One region of the Amycolatopsis sp. NPDC098790 genome, then DNA from elsewhere that is predicted to be linked to it. Evidence: riboswitches for the same ligand, from Rfam matches in the RefSeq annotation. Region 1 holds a riboswitch; the other holds the start of a gene.
What was found. A riboswitch is a leader RNA that binds a small molecule or an ion and turns the genes downstream of it on or off. The one in region 1 is predicted to bind cobalamin.
Positions count from the first base shown of each region.

Region 2: it holds a riboswitch for cobalamin, as region 1 does, so the genes downstream of both, ACIQWX_RS18530 (hypothetical protein) here and metE (5-methyltetrahydropteroyltriglutamate--homocysteine S-methyltransferase) in region 1, are expected to answer to the same signal.

Region 1 covers NZ_JBIWAI010000002.1:865,610-872,500, reverse strand. The annotation lists gene ACIQWX_RS17685 (helix-turn-helix domain-containing protein) at 75-908, opposite strand; gene ACIQWX_RS17680 (SDR family NAD(P)-dependent oxidoreductase) at 1,021-1,857, shown strand; gene ACIQWX_RS17675 (methylenetetrahydrofolate reductase) at 1,887-2,810, opposite strand; gene metE (5-methyltetrahydropteroyltriglutamate--homocysteine S-methyltransferase) at 2,807-5,101, opposite strand; cobalamin riboswitch at 5,215-5,451, opposite strand; gene ACIQWX_RS17665 (oxygenase MpaB family protein) at 5,528-6,406, opposite strand; gene ACIQWX_RS17660 (DUF2867 domain-containing protein) at 6,654-6,891, shown strand, end outside.
Region 2 covers NZ_JBIWAI010000002.1:1,041,145-1,048,035, forward strand. The annotation lists gene ACIQWX_RS18515 (hypothetical protein) at 1-58, shown strand, start outside; gene ACIQWX_RS18520 (CbtA family protein) at 215-991, opposite strand; cobalamin riboswitch at 1,292-1,356, opposite strand; gene ACIQWX_RS18525 (hypothetical protein) at 1,528-1,830, shown strand; adenosylcobalamin (AdoCbl) riboswitch at 1,889-2,034, shown strand; gene ACIQWX_RS18530 (hypothetical protein) at 2,094-4,553, shown strand; gene ACIQWX_RS18535 (ABC transporter substrate-binding protein) at 4,558-5,403, shown strand; gene ACIQWX_RS18540 (ABC transporter substrate-binding protein) at 5,400-6,338, shown strand; gene ACIQWX_RS18545 (CbiQ family ECF transporter T component) at 6,338-6,891, shown strand, end outside.

The DNA of each region.
Region 1 (6,891 bases):
CCGGCACCACGCCAAGTCGAGACGCAGCCGCGTGGCGCGGGCGGTGGCCACGTCGTGGTCCTCGCGGCACCGGGTCACGGGCGCGGTCTGCTGGTGAGGCCGAGCAGGGTGAGCCGCTCGGCGGTCGCGGTGCCGGCGACCGCGGAGAACAGCGCGAGGACCTGGGTGCGGTCCTCGTCGACCAGCGACTGGCAGTCCAGCTCCAGCAAGCCCACCTCGGGGTGCAGGATCCGTTTGCGGCGGCACCGCATCACGGCGACGTCGTGCAGCTCCCACAACCCGGCGAACTCGGGGCTGCCGGCGCGCAGCTGGTCGACCAGGGCGCGGGCGGGGTCGTCGTCACGGCGGGCGACGGCCGCCCGCAGGTCGGCGACCAGGGCCCGCGACTCGCCCGCGTGGTCGGCGACCGGGAACCCGCCGCGCGCGCCCGGGTCGGTGAACCAGCGGTAGATGACGCTCGCCTCGGGGCCGGTGCGGCCGGTGAGGTCACCGAACACCGCGCGGGCGAGGTGGTTCTGGGCCAGCGTGTCGCCGAGGTCGGTCATCACCTGGGCGGGCACGTCGTGCAGCCGGTCGAGGACGGCCAGCAGGGCCGGGGCGACGTGCCGGTCGCCGCGGCGGCGGTCCGGCACGTTCAGCCCGCACAGCCGGTAGAGGTGGTCGCGTTCGTCCAGGCTCAGCCGCAGCGCGCGGGTCACGGCGCGCAGCACCGACTCCGACGGCGTCGCCGTGGCCCGCTCCTGCTCGAGGCGGGTGTAGTAGTCGGTCGAGATGCCGGCGAGCCCGGCCACCTCCTCCCGGCGCAGCCCCGGGGTGCGCCGCCGCCCGGCCACGACCAGGCCGACGTCGGCGGGGCTGAGCGCCGCACGCCGGACGCGGAGGAACCGAGCGAGCTGCCGAGTGTCCACAACGAACAGTCTGCGCCACCGGCACCGCGCCAGGCAGGGAGAACTTCACTCTGCCTACCGCGCGCCCCACCGCCGAAGCTGGGTTCCACCGACTCACGAACGGAGAAATCGCATGTCTTCCGCCCGCACCTGGTTCGTCACCGGCGCCTCCCGAGGGCTCGGCGCGCTCTGGACCGAAGCGGTCCTCGACCGCGGCGACCAGGTCGTCGCCACCGCCCGCGACGTCGCGGTCCTCGAACCGCTCGCCGGCCGTCACGGCGGCCGGCTGCTGCCGCTGGCACTCGACGTCACCGACCGGGCTGCCGTCGACGCCGCGGTGCACGCCGCCGAGCAGCGCTTCGGCGGCGTCGACGTCCTGGTCAACAACGCCGGGCACATGCTCGTCGGCGCGGTCGAAGAGGTCGGCGCCGAGCAGGCCCTGGCGCAGATGGACGTCAACTACTTCGGTGCGCTGTGGACCACCCGGGCCGTGCTGCCCGGGATGCGTGAGCGCCGCTCCGGCCGGATCCTGCAGGTCTCCTCGATCGGCGGGCTCGTCGCCTACCCGGCGCTGGGCATCTACCAGGCCACCAAATGGGCCCTGGAAGCGATGAGCCAGTCCCTGGCCGCCGAGGTCGAGGCGTACGGCATCCACGTCACGCTGATCGAGCCGATCATGTTCCCCACCGGACTGGCCGAGGCCTCTCCGCAGTCCCAGCCGAACCCGGCCTACGCCCACGCCCGGGAGGCCCTGTTCGCCGGGTCGGGCAGTGGTTTCGCCCCGGGCGACCCGGCCGCGACTTCGGCGGCACTGCTGGCGGTGGCCGACGCCCCGAACCCGCCGCTGCGGGTGCTGTTCGGCACCGGCGGCCTCGACGCGCTGCGCACGGAGTTCGCCGGCCGGCTCGCCGGGCTGGAGCAGTGGGACCACCTCTCCCGCCTCGCCCAGGGCAGCACGACCGGGAAGTGACCGCCCGGCCACGCGCGGCTTCGAGGGCATCACGAAAACACCGGCAGTTCCGCGACGACTTCCTTGGTGGCCCTGGCGAAGTTGAACGTGATGAAGTGCAGACCCGGGACACCTTCGGCGAGAAGTCGCTGGGCGAGCAGGATCGCCTGCTCGATGCCCAGGCTCCGGACGGCCGCGGGATCGTCCGCGACCGCGTCGAACCGCTCCGCCAGGTGGGCCGGGAACGGCGCCCCGGACAGCTGCTCCGAGCGGGCGATGGTCTTCATCGTCGTCACCGGCATCAGCGCGGGGATGATCGGCGTGGCACAGCCCGCCGCCGCGACGCGGTCGCGCAGCCGGAGGTAGTCGTCGGCGTCGAAGACCATCTGGGTGATGGCGTAGTCCGCGCCTGCTCGGCACTTCGCCACGAAGTGGGCGGTGTCCGCCTCCGGCGAAGCCGAACGCGGGTGCCCGAACGGGAACGCGGCCACGCCCACGCAGAAGTCGCCGTGCTCACGCAGCAGGGTCACCAGCTCGCTCGCGTACTCGAGGCCCTCCGGGTGGCGGACCCACTCGCCGCCGATGTCCCCGGGCGGGTCGCCGCGCAGCGCCAGCACGTCGACCACCCCGGCGTCGGCCAGCGCCCCGACGAACGACCGCAGGTCCCGGACCGAGTGGTCGACCGCGGTGAGGTGGACGACCGGCAGCATCGTGGTCTCCCGGGCGATCCGGGCCGCGACCGCGATGGTGTTGTCCCGGGTCGATCCGCCGGCTCCGTAGGTGACGGACACGAATCCCGGGTGCAGGGATTCGAGCTTGCGGACGTTCTGCCAGATCCGGCCGGCGTCGTCGGCCGGACGCGGTGGCATGAACTCCAGCGAGAGCACCGGCGTGCCGGCGGCGAGACGGTCCCGGACCGTGCGGGGGACCGCGGCGGGCGGGGCGACCGCCCGCCGCGGTGAAGTGCTCGTCACGCCCGCGCCCTCAGCTGCCCGGTGGCCTCGACCAGGTTGGCCAGGGTGGCCCGCACCTCCGGGTAGCCACGGGTCTTCAGGCCGCAGTCCGGGTTGACCCACAGCCGCTCGGCCGGGAACGCGGCGACCGCGGTGCGCAGGTGCCCCACGATCTCCTCGACCGACGGCACCCGCGGCGAGTGGATGTCCCAGACGCCCGGCCCGGCCTCGTTCGGGTACCCGGCCCGGGCCAGGTCGGCGACGATCGCCATCGCCGACCGCGCCGCCTCCAGGCTGATCACGTCGGCGTCCATGTCGACGATCGCCCGCAGCACGTCGCCGAACTCGGCGTAGCACATGTGCGTGTGGATCTGGGTGTCGTCCCGCACGCCCGCGGTGGCCAGCCGGAACGACGCGACCGCCCAGTCCAGGTACGCCGCGCGGTCCGCGGCGCGCAACGGCAGGGTCTCCCGCAGCGCGGGCTCGTCGACCTGGATGACCGAGATCCCGGCGGCTTCGAGGTCGGCGACCTCGTCGCGCAGGGCCAACGCGACCTGGCGGGCGGTGTCACCCTCGGGCTGGTCGTCGCGCACGAACGACCACGCGAGCATCGTGACCGGCCCGGTCAGCATGCCCTTCACCGGCTTTTCGGTCTGGCTCTGGGCGTAGGTGGCCCACTCGACGGTCATCGGCTCGGGCCGGGCGACGTCGCCGACGATCAGCGGCGGACGCACGTACCGCGTGCCGTAGGACTGGACCCAGCCGTGCTCGGTGGCCAGGAACCCGGTCAGCCGCTCGCCGAAGTACTGGACCATGTCGTTGCGCTCGGGTTCGCCGTGCACCAGCACGTCCAGGCCGAGCCGCTCCTGCTCGGCGATCACCGCGCGGACCTCGGCGCGCATCGCCTCGCGGTAGGCGTCCTGGTCGAGCTTGCCCGCCCGCAGCGCCGCGCGGGCCTTGCGCAGGTCCGCGGTCTGCGGGAACGAGCCGATCGTGGTGGTCGGCAGCTCCGGCAGGTGCAGGCGCTCCTGCTGGGCCTGACGGCGCTTGCCGTACGGGCTGACGCGGTGCAAGTCGGCGTCGGTGACCGCGGCGACGCGGTCACGGACGGCGGGCACCTGCACGATCGGCGAGGCCGCCCGCGAGGCCAGGCGGTCGGCGTTGGTCCGCAGGACGCCGGCGATGGCGGTGCGGTCCTCGGTCAGGCCGCGGCGCAGCGTGACGATCTCGCCGAGCTTCTGCCGGGCGAAGGACAGCCACCCGGCGATCTCGGGGTCCAGATCGGTCTCGAGGGTGACGTCGTAGGGCACGTGCAGGAGCGAACAGGACGCGGCGACGTCGACCGAGCCGGCCAGGCCGAGCAGCGTGGCCAGGGTGGACAGCGCGGCGGTGAGGTCGGCGGCCCAGACGTTGCGGCCGTTGACGACGCCCGCGACCAGCCGCTTGTCCAGGATTCCGCCGGCACGCGCGAGGTCGTCGAGGTTGGCCGCGGCGTTGTTCGTGAAGTCCAGCGCCAGGCCCTCGACCGGCGACGACGCCAGCACCGGGAGCGCGTCGCCGAGCCGGTCGAAGTAGGACGCGAGGAGGATCTTCGGCCGCGCGGTTCCGGCGGCGAGGGTGGCGTAGGTGTCGGCGACCTCGGCCAGGACCTCGGCGGGCTGGTCGGTGACGAGCGCGGGCTCGTCGAGCTGAACCCACTCGGCGCCGGCCTCGTGCAGCTGCCGCAACAGATCGACGTAGAGCGGGACGACCCGGTCGAGCAGGTCCAGCGGCCGGAAGCCCTCGGTGCCGGTCGGGTCCTTGGCCAGCAGCAGGAAGGTCACCGGGCCGACGAGCACCGGCCGGGTCGTCACGCCCAGCTCGAGAGCCTCGGCGAACTCCTCGACGGGCTTGCTCGCGTCCAGGGTGAAGCGGGTGCCGGGCCCCAGCTCGGGCACGAGGTAGTGGTAGTTGGTGTCGAACCACTTCGTCATCTCCAGCGGCGGCGCGTCCGCGGTGCCGCGGGCCATGGCGAAGTAGCGGTCCAGCTTGCTCTCGGCCGCGCGGTGCCGCTCGGGGATCGCGCCGAGCAGGACCGCGGTGTCCAGCACGTGGTCGTAGAACGAGAAGCAGTTGCTCGGGATCTCGTCGATTCCGGCGTCGCGCAGTTCGGCCAGATTCCGCAGCCGCAGGTCGCGAGCGGTGGCGCGCAGGGCGTCGGCGTCGATCCGGCCCTTCCAGTAGGCCTCGACGGCCTTCTTGAGCTCCCGGTCGGCGCCCTGTCGCGGATAGCCGTACACGGTGGCGCGGCTGGTCGGGGTGGTACTGGTCACGGGGCTCTCCTTCGCGAGTCCGCGTGGACCTGCGGGAGCGCACGGCAAACCGCGACCGTTCCCGGTCGTGATCCGGCGTGACCTGCCCGCGAGGTCGCAGCCAGCACCCCACGGTCGTGGGGTGCGCAGCCGGCAGGTCTTCGGACTCGCGGGCGTTCCGGCGCGTGCGCCGGGTTCCTACCGGCCGTCGCTTCCCAAGCCGGGTGGCTCAGTGCTCGTCCCTCGAAGGGACTGACGGCGTTCGTTCCCACTCACCGCTGCGGGGCAGTCCCGGATTTCCACCGGGTTCCCTCTTGCCTCGGTCACCGCCACGGGCACGCGGAGACCGAACCAGCTGCACCTCGGACTGTAGCGGCTCCCGCCCGGGATTCGGCCGGTCCAGCCGGTGATCCGGGTCGCGAAGTCCTCTCCCGTCGAGGACGACGCTCACCCGGCGGCGGACGGCTCCGGTGCGGCCATCACCCAGCGCACCGCGTGCACGAGGCTCTTCCCGGCGATGCGCACGACCGTGGCCTCCGCGACCGGCAGGTGGGGCAGCCGCAGCTCCGGCCGCGCCCAGCCGGGCAGCATCGCCACCGCCGACGCCGCCAACGCGGCGTACGGAAGCCTCGCCGGCCACGGGATCGGCGGGGTGACCAGCAGGAAGCGGGCGGCCAGCCGGGCGTCGCGGGTGCCGCGCAGCTCCGGTCGGTACGCCGCCAGTTCGTCCTCGAGTGCGGCGACCGTCACCGGCGGGTCCGGCACGCCGAGCGCGCGGGCGATGACGGCGGTCTCGGCGACGTAGCGATCTCTGCCCGCGTCGTCGAGCGGGTGGGCGCCGTACCGCTGGTGGGCGCGCAGAAAGCTGTCGACCTCGGCGATGTGGACCCACGCGAGCAGGTGCGGGTCGTCCGCGCGGTAGGGCCGCCCGTCCGCGGCGACCCCGCGGACCCGCCGGTGCACGGCGCGCACGGCCGAAACCGCGCGGCCGGCGTCGTCGGCCGTGCCGAACGTCGTCGTGGCGAGGAAGGTGCTGGTCCGCTGCAGCCTGCCCCACGGATCGCCGCGGTAACCGGAGTGCGCGGCCACCGCCGCCATCGCCAGCGGGTGCAACGACTGCAGCAGCAACGCGCGCAGGCCGCCGACGAACATGGCGGTGTCGCCGTGCACCCGCTGGATCGCGCTTCCCGGAGCGAACCACCGCGGCCCCGGCGCACCGTGGATCCGCGCCCGGTTACGGGGGCCGTCAGGACCCGCGATCCGGGCGAAGAGCGCGTCGCGAGCCCGTTCCCGGATCGCGGTCACGACGGGCGGTGGTGCAGCCATGAGGTCCTCCGCTCCGCGAGCTCGTCCGATTCACCGTCGATGCAAAACGCCTGCGTCCCGGAAGGGCCACCAACGCGGCCGCCGGCTCCACAACAGGCACTGTACCTGCGAATTCCGGTGGCCCGACGGGATGTTTTCCCGATCCCGGCCGGCCGCCCGCACACTTCCGTGACCGGCTTACCCGGCAGCAGTGGCGGCGCGGGCCTAGATTCGCATCGTCCGTGCATCAGTGATCGGGAGACTTCGCATGACCGACAACGCCTCGCGTGCGGCCGGGACCGCGACGACCCCTCCGCCGCGGTGCACGGTGCTGGGAGCGACCGGGTTCGTCGGCCGGGCCCTGGTCGCCGACCTCGTCGCCGCCGGACACCCCGTGCGCGCTCTGTCCCGCACCGCGGCGCACCACTTCCTCGACGGCGTCGAGGTGACGCTCGGGGACGCGGCCGATCCCCGGGCGCTCGCGACCGCGGTCGCCGGCGCGGACG
Region 2 (6,891 bases), 180 kb from region 1:
TCCGGTCATCACCGAACCCGGAAGCGGTCCTGACCCGCATCCGTACCTGAGCCGGTGACGAGCCAAGAGAGTCGGTCCGGCGTCCCGCTGGTGCTGGTCGGCCGGATGCCGGACTCGTCAGCGCAGCCGGAGGCGCCGTTGTCGGTATGCTCGTGGATTTGGCGGCGAGACGCCGGTCGGCGGACAAGGTCATCAGTCGAAAGGTGACAGGCGTTCAGAAGAAGCGCGCGGATGCGGTGACGATCTGAAGGCAGTGGCGCTGCGTCCGCAGGTCGGCGTGCAACGCCCGCTGCAGGGCCGGGTCGGGCAAGCCGGTCGGGTGGTGCGTTGCCATTGCAGGGCGATGAAGAACCCGAGGACTTCCTGCTGCTCCGGCGAGGGGGTGCGGGCCCGGCTGGGAGGACGCCATCGGCACGCCGATGACGACGACGAACGCCGCGGCCGCGACGAGCGTTGCGTTCCACGTGCCGAGGCGGGTGCTCAGGCGCTTGCCCAGCCACACCGCGCCGGCGAGGAAGAGGATCGAGGCGGCGACCATGGTCAGGTACAGGCCGCCGCGGGCGCCGATCGTCTCCGGGTGCCCGATCGACGGCGGGTTCGCCGGGTATTTCAGGAACGGGACCAGGTACAGCGCCAGGAATCCGGCGCCGGCGACGAGCAGCGCCAAGACTCGCGGCCGGACGCGGCCGGCGCGGCCGAGCGAGACCGTGTAGACGACCGCGAACAGCGCGCCCATCGCGACGCCGAAGATGATCATGCCGACGCCGATGCCGACGTTCGCTTGGATCGCCCGGCTGAATACCTCGGGGCCTTCGGATTCCACAGGCAGCCCGGCGGCCTGGTTGAGTGCCGCTTCGGCCTCGCTGCGGCCCGATTCGTAGTCGATCGCCGACTGGATCAGGTGTTCGGCGAAGATCCGTGCGAAGACGAACGCGAGCAGGCCGCCGAGCGCGCCGGCGAGGGGCCCGCGCAGGACGAGTTTCTTTTCCATATCCGGTTGTCCGTTCCGAGGGCGCTCGATGGCAGGGGAAGCCGAGGAAGTGGCGCGCGTCGTGGACGAACTCGTGCACGTGCGTATCGTCGCCGAACAGGGACGTGGCGCCCTGGTCGATGCCGACGAAGTAGTAGATCATCAGCGCGGGCGAGCACGGTCAAGCCGAGCCACAGCACGGCTTTCGACACCGGCAGGACGACCGGGGGCGAGCCGGAGCCGGCGGGAATGCTGGTCAGATCGGGCCTCCTTAGGGGATTTCGCGTCCCTGGTTCGTTGGGGCTGGTGACGGTTCCTCGACCTGGCTCGCCCATCTCAGGCACGATGGGCACACAGCGGCGCGACCGCGCCGGATTCTCACCGGCTTCGGGAAATTGTCACGTGGGGATGACGGACGGGCCGGCGCTGAGGGCGCCGATCCGCCGGTCAGCGTGCTGTTCGTCGGGAAACGGCCGGATTTCGCTTTCTCGGACAGGGGAGGTCGATCCATGGGGACCGGACCGGTGCCGCGCCGGATGCGACTAGCGGGTGCCGACGTGGTCGTGCTCGATCCCGCTGCCTTCGCGCAGCTCGACGCGAGCCGACAACAGCTCGGCGCGAAGATGGAGCAGATCGCCTCCCTCAAGCGGCTGCTGCGCGATGCGGCCGAATTGCTGGACGTTGTCGAAGGGCAGTTGCCCGCGCTGGCCGCATGCGGCGAACCGGCGCCGGACGACGGGTGCTGTCCGAAGCACGTGCTCCAGGCTGCACTCGCTGCTCGTAGGGACCTTGCCGTTCGGAGTGGGGCGCGCTCGGGACGGCGGGGCCGCGGCGGTGCCCCTGATGTGACGCAGACGTGAGTTTTGCCGTTTCCGTCCGGCTGGACAGCTGCTACGGTCAAGGCGTTTGGCCAATACAACTTCATCATTTGCTGCCCGTGGCGGGGGAAGCCGGTCGAAATCCGGCACTGTCGCGCAACCGTGGGTCACCTTGGGTGACGAGTCGGACTACCTCCTCGGGCAGGTGTTGTCGATCCGCTGTCGCGTAAGCAGTGAGTGACGCCCGGCCCTCAGGGCCGGTCCCTCCCTCGTGCGCGTCGGCGCCTGGGGAGAGGAAGGACGACTTGGCCGGCACGCGCCTTGCGGCTTTGGTGTCCGCTGTTGCGGTGGTCGCCGTAGGCACGCTAAGCCCGGCTTTCGCCGGCGAAACCGCCTCGAAGCCGACGTCGCAGTGGCTTTCCGCGCAGCTCTCGCCCGAGGGGACCCTGCAGAACCCGCTGGGCGGCGAGCTGCCCGACCACGGCCTGATGATCGACACGCTGTTCGCGATGTACGCCTCGGGCGACGGCGCCCTGGCTGCGCCGATCGTGGCGTACCTCGACCACCACGCCACCGACTACTACACCTGGGACGGGCTCGTCCCGGGCCAAGGCTACGACGCCATCATCACCGGCGGCGCCGCGGCGAAGGTGCTGGTCGCCGCGGAAGTCGCCGGACGGGACCCACGGAACTTCGGCGGGCACGACATGGTCGCCGAAACCCTGGGCGCGATCATGCGTTCGGGCGTGGACAGGGGCCGGGTCAGCGATTACTCGAAGAACCCCGACTTCAAGGACTTCGTCAGCAACAACGCCAACATGTTCGGCCAGGCCCTGGCCGTGATCGGGCTCGCCGGGGTCGGCCTGACCGACCGGCTCGCGCTCGACACGATGCTGTCCCAGCAGTGCTCGGAGGGCTACTTCCGGATCTTCTTCGGCCTCGTTCCCACGACCGAGACCGGCGACCAGGTGACGCCGGACGGGCACAAGGTTTCGACCTGTGACGAGGGCAAGCCGTTCGGCCAGTCGGCGCCCGACGGCGACGCCACCGGGATCGCGCTGTCGGCGATGCTCGCCGCCCGCGACGCCGGTGCGGCCGGTCTCGACGCGCCCATCACCAAGACCGTGCGGTGGCTGAAGGCGCATCAGACCACGAGCGGCGGCTGGGGCGGTGGCGTCGGCACCGAAGCGGCCAACACCAACAGCACCGGCCTGATCCTGCAGGCCCTCGCCGACGCCGGCTGCGTGGACGCCGCGATGACGTCGGGGGCGGCGTTCCTCGAGTCCGCCCAGGTGACCGCAGCGGACTTGGGCACCCGGCTCGAGGACCAGGTCGGTGCCATCGCCTACACCCCGGCCGAGTACCAGGCAGCGCGCACGAACGGGATCGCCGGGCTCGACACCTGGATCCGCGCCAGCGCGCAGGCAGGACTCGGCCTGTCCCAGGTCGGCTTCCACGACCTCACCCTGCGCCGCGCCGGGACACCGACGTCGCCGGACCCTGGCTGTCTGCCACCGCCACCGCCATCACCGCCCGGCGAAAAACCTGCGCCGACGGGCGAGCACTTGTCGACGCCGCCGGTCAGCAAGAAGGTCGGCAGCCCGGCCATCAGGCGCGGCTTACCCCGCGGCACGGTGGTGACGCCTCCGAGCGCGCCGACGCAGGTCACCGGCCCGACCCCGGCCGGCCGGCTCGCCGGCTACCTCGCCGGGCAACTCGTCGACGGCGACCACGTCGAGGTCACCCAGGACGGCAAGACGTTCGTCGACTATGACCTCACCGCCGACCTCGTGCTCGGCCTGCGCACTCTGGGCCAGCAGCCGGACGCTGTCGCGCGGGCGTCCCGGTTCCTGCTGAACCCGGACTCGATCAAGGCCTACGCCCACGGCGCGCCCTACGAGAAGGGCGCGGCGTCCTACGCCGAGCCCCTGGCCAAGCTGCAGATCATCGCGCGGTTCGCGGGGTCCGGGGACAACGACCTCACCCGCGACCTCGCCGCACTGCGCACTCCGGACGGCGAGTTCACCGACACCGGCGAGTTCGCCGACGGCACGAAATCGCTCCAGCGCCACGCGTGGGCCACCCTGGCGACCACGACGAGCGCCAACCCGGCCGCGTCCATCGACGTGTTGATCGCCCACCAATGCGCGGATGGGCTCTTCCCGGCGGCGTTCTCCGCGGAGTCCTGCGCCACCGGAGACCTCGCGGCGACCGCCGTCGCGGTGCAGGCACTGGCCGCCGAGCCGCGCAATTCCGTTCCGGCGGTCTCGACGTCCGAACGTCGTCACGCGCTGGAAACCGCCGCCGCGGCCCTGACCGCTCGGACCGGCGAGGACGGGACCGTGACGGGCGCCGACGGTCAGCCGGACCTCGCGCTGACCGCCGTCGTCGCCGGGGGCCGCCAGGTGGCCGGGCTGGACGCGAGCAAGGCCGCGCGCACACTCGGCGGGCTGGCGCTTGCCGACGGCGGGTTCCCGAAGTCGCCGGGCGGGCCGAGCGACCCGGGCACGAGCATCGCGGCGGCGACCGGGGTCGCCGGCCGGACCTGGCTCGACGCGGACGGCTCTCCACTGACGACCGCCCAGCCACGACCGGTCGTCCAGCCGCTCGCCGCAGGCCTGCCCGTCATCGCGCAACCGGTCTCGAGCAATTCCGCCTTCTGGCTGGCGACCCGGTTCTCCGGCGCCGCGCTCGTCCTCGTCTTCGCGTTGGCCGTCGGCCTGCGCCACCTCGTCCGTCGCACCACACCACACAACCGGGGGTAACAGCATGAGACGCATCCGTACGATCCTCGCCGGGGCCGTCCTGACGGCCGGGCTGGTCACGGCCGCGGCGTCGCCCGCGTCGGCGATCGACCCGACCAAGGGCTACGACGGCATCTGCACCGGCGCCGACGCGCTCACCGGCGTCACCGTCGTCGTCGACTTCCAGGAGCTCGGCGGCACGACGATCACCCGCTGCTCGCCGAACCCGAGCCCGGGCGCCGCCCGCACCGGGATCGCGGCCATCCAGGACGCGGGGATAGCAGTCGCCGGCACCGCGCAATGGGGACTCGGATTCGTGTGCCGGCTGGAGAACCGGCCGTCCGCGACCGAGGTCATCCCGATCACGGGCAACCCGACCTACAAGGAAGGGTGCATCCGGACGCCGCCCGCGTCCGCGTACTGGTCGTACTGGAACGCCGACGGCTCCGGGAACACCTGGACCTACAGCAGCTACGGCGCACTCAACCGCACCGTCGTCCCCGGCGGCTTCGAGGGCTGGTCGTTCTCGCTGAACAAGACCGCGAGCACCAACCCGGTCCCGCGCGTGACCCCACGCAACCCGGCGGTCGGCGCGAGCACGCCGACGGTGTCGCTGTCGGTCGACGACCTGGACCGCAAGATCACCCTGGGCCAGAGCACCACGCTGACCTGGACCTCGACCAACTCGACGACGCTGACCGCGCAGTCGGTGTCCCCGGCCACCGGTGGCGGCAGCTGGTCCGGTTCGCTGGCGGTGCCGGGCGGCACGAAGACGATCACGCCGACCGCCAAGGGCACCTACACCTACACGATCCAGGCCACCGGGGCCGGTGGCTCCACCAGCTCGACGGCCACCCTCACGGTGCAATGAGGCGGATCCTGACGAGCGCGGCCGTCGCCCTGCTGACGGCCGCGCTCACCGCGGGCCCGGCGCACGCGATCGACCAGAGCAAGGGCAAACCCGGCTTCTGCGCCGACGGCACCGGCGTCACCGTTGTGATCGATTTCCAGCAGCTCGGCGGCACGACGATCGTGCGCTGTGACCCGCAGGCAGGCCGCGGCACCGGCCTGGACGCGCTGAAGAACGCCGGCTTCCAGATCGCCGGTGTGCAGCGCTGGGGTGAGGCGTTCATCTGCCGGATCGAGAACCGCCCGTCGGCAGTGGAGGAGATTCCGGTCAAGGGCGACGAGCACTACAAGGAGTCCTGTGTAGACACTCCGCCCGCGGCGGGGTACTGGTCGTACTGGCACGCGGGGAACAACTGCGCCTGGGAATACAGCCAGTGGGGCGTGAAGAACCGGGACTTCACCCCGGGCGGCTTCGAGGGCTGGTCATTCTCGCTCAACGCCACCGCCGACACCAACCCCGTACCGCGGATCGCGCCGGTCCGGCCCGGCACCGCCGGGCCCTGCACCACGGCGGCCGAACCGGCACCGAGCTCCGGCGACGTCGACGAGAAGCAGCCGGGGAGCGTGGCCGGTGGACAGCGGGGCGGCGGTATCGCCGCGACCCGCGGCGCACCGGTCGAGGAAACGCAGACGGCCACGACGGGGCAGGATCCGGCGTCCTCGCGGGCGCTTCCGCCGCCGAAGCCACGGCCAGGCGGGGGTGCGCAGGGGGCGCCCGATCCCGCGAAGAACGTGGCGTTCACCGGTGGAGAAGCGGCGCCGGACGTGAACCAGGCGATCAAGGAGCAGGCCGGGGCCAGCGACTACGCGCCCTGGGTGGCCGGTGGGGCCGTCGTCCTGCTCGCCGCCGCGGCGTGGTTCACCGCCCGGCAGCGCAAGCGCGCCCGGGACCGGTGATGTTCGCCTCCTGGTTCCTGCCGCGCGATCTGCACCCGGCGGCGTGGTGGGTGTGGGCGCTGGGACTGGCGGTCGCGGCCGGCCGCACGACGAACCCGTGGCTGCTGCTGACGATCTGCGCGGTGCTCGGGTACGTCGTGGTCGCGCGGCGGGCGGACGCGCCGTGGGCGATGGCGTTCCGGATGTACGTCTACCTCGGCGTGGTGATCGTCGTGGTGCGCGTGGTGTTCCGGATCGTGTTCGGCGGCGCCGAAGGCACGACGATCGTCCTGAACCTGCCGGAAATCCCGCTGCCCGCGTGGGCGGCGGGCATCCGGCTGTTCGGGGCCGTTTCCGCGGAGTCGGTGCTGGGTGGGCTCTTCGACGGCCTCCGGCTGGCGACCATGGTGCTGTGCCTCGGCGCGGCCAACGCCCTGGCGAACCCGAAACGGCTGCTCAAGGCGATGCCGCCGGCGCTGTACGAGGCGGGGACGGCGGTGATCGTCGCGCTGTCGGTGTTCCCGCAGCTGGCCGAGAGCGTCCAGCGCGTGCACCGGGCGCGGAAACTGCGCGG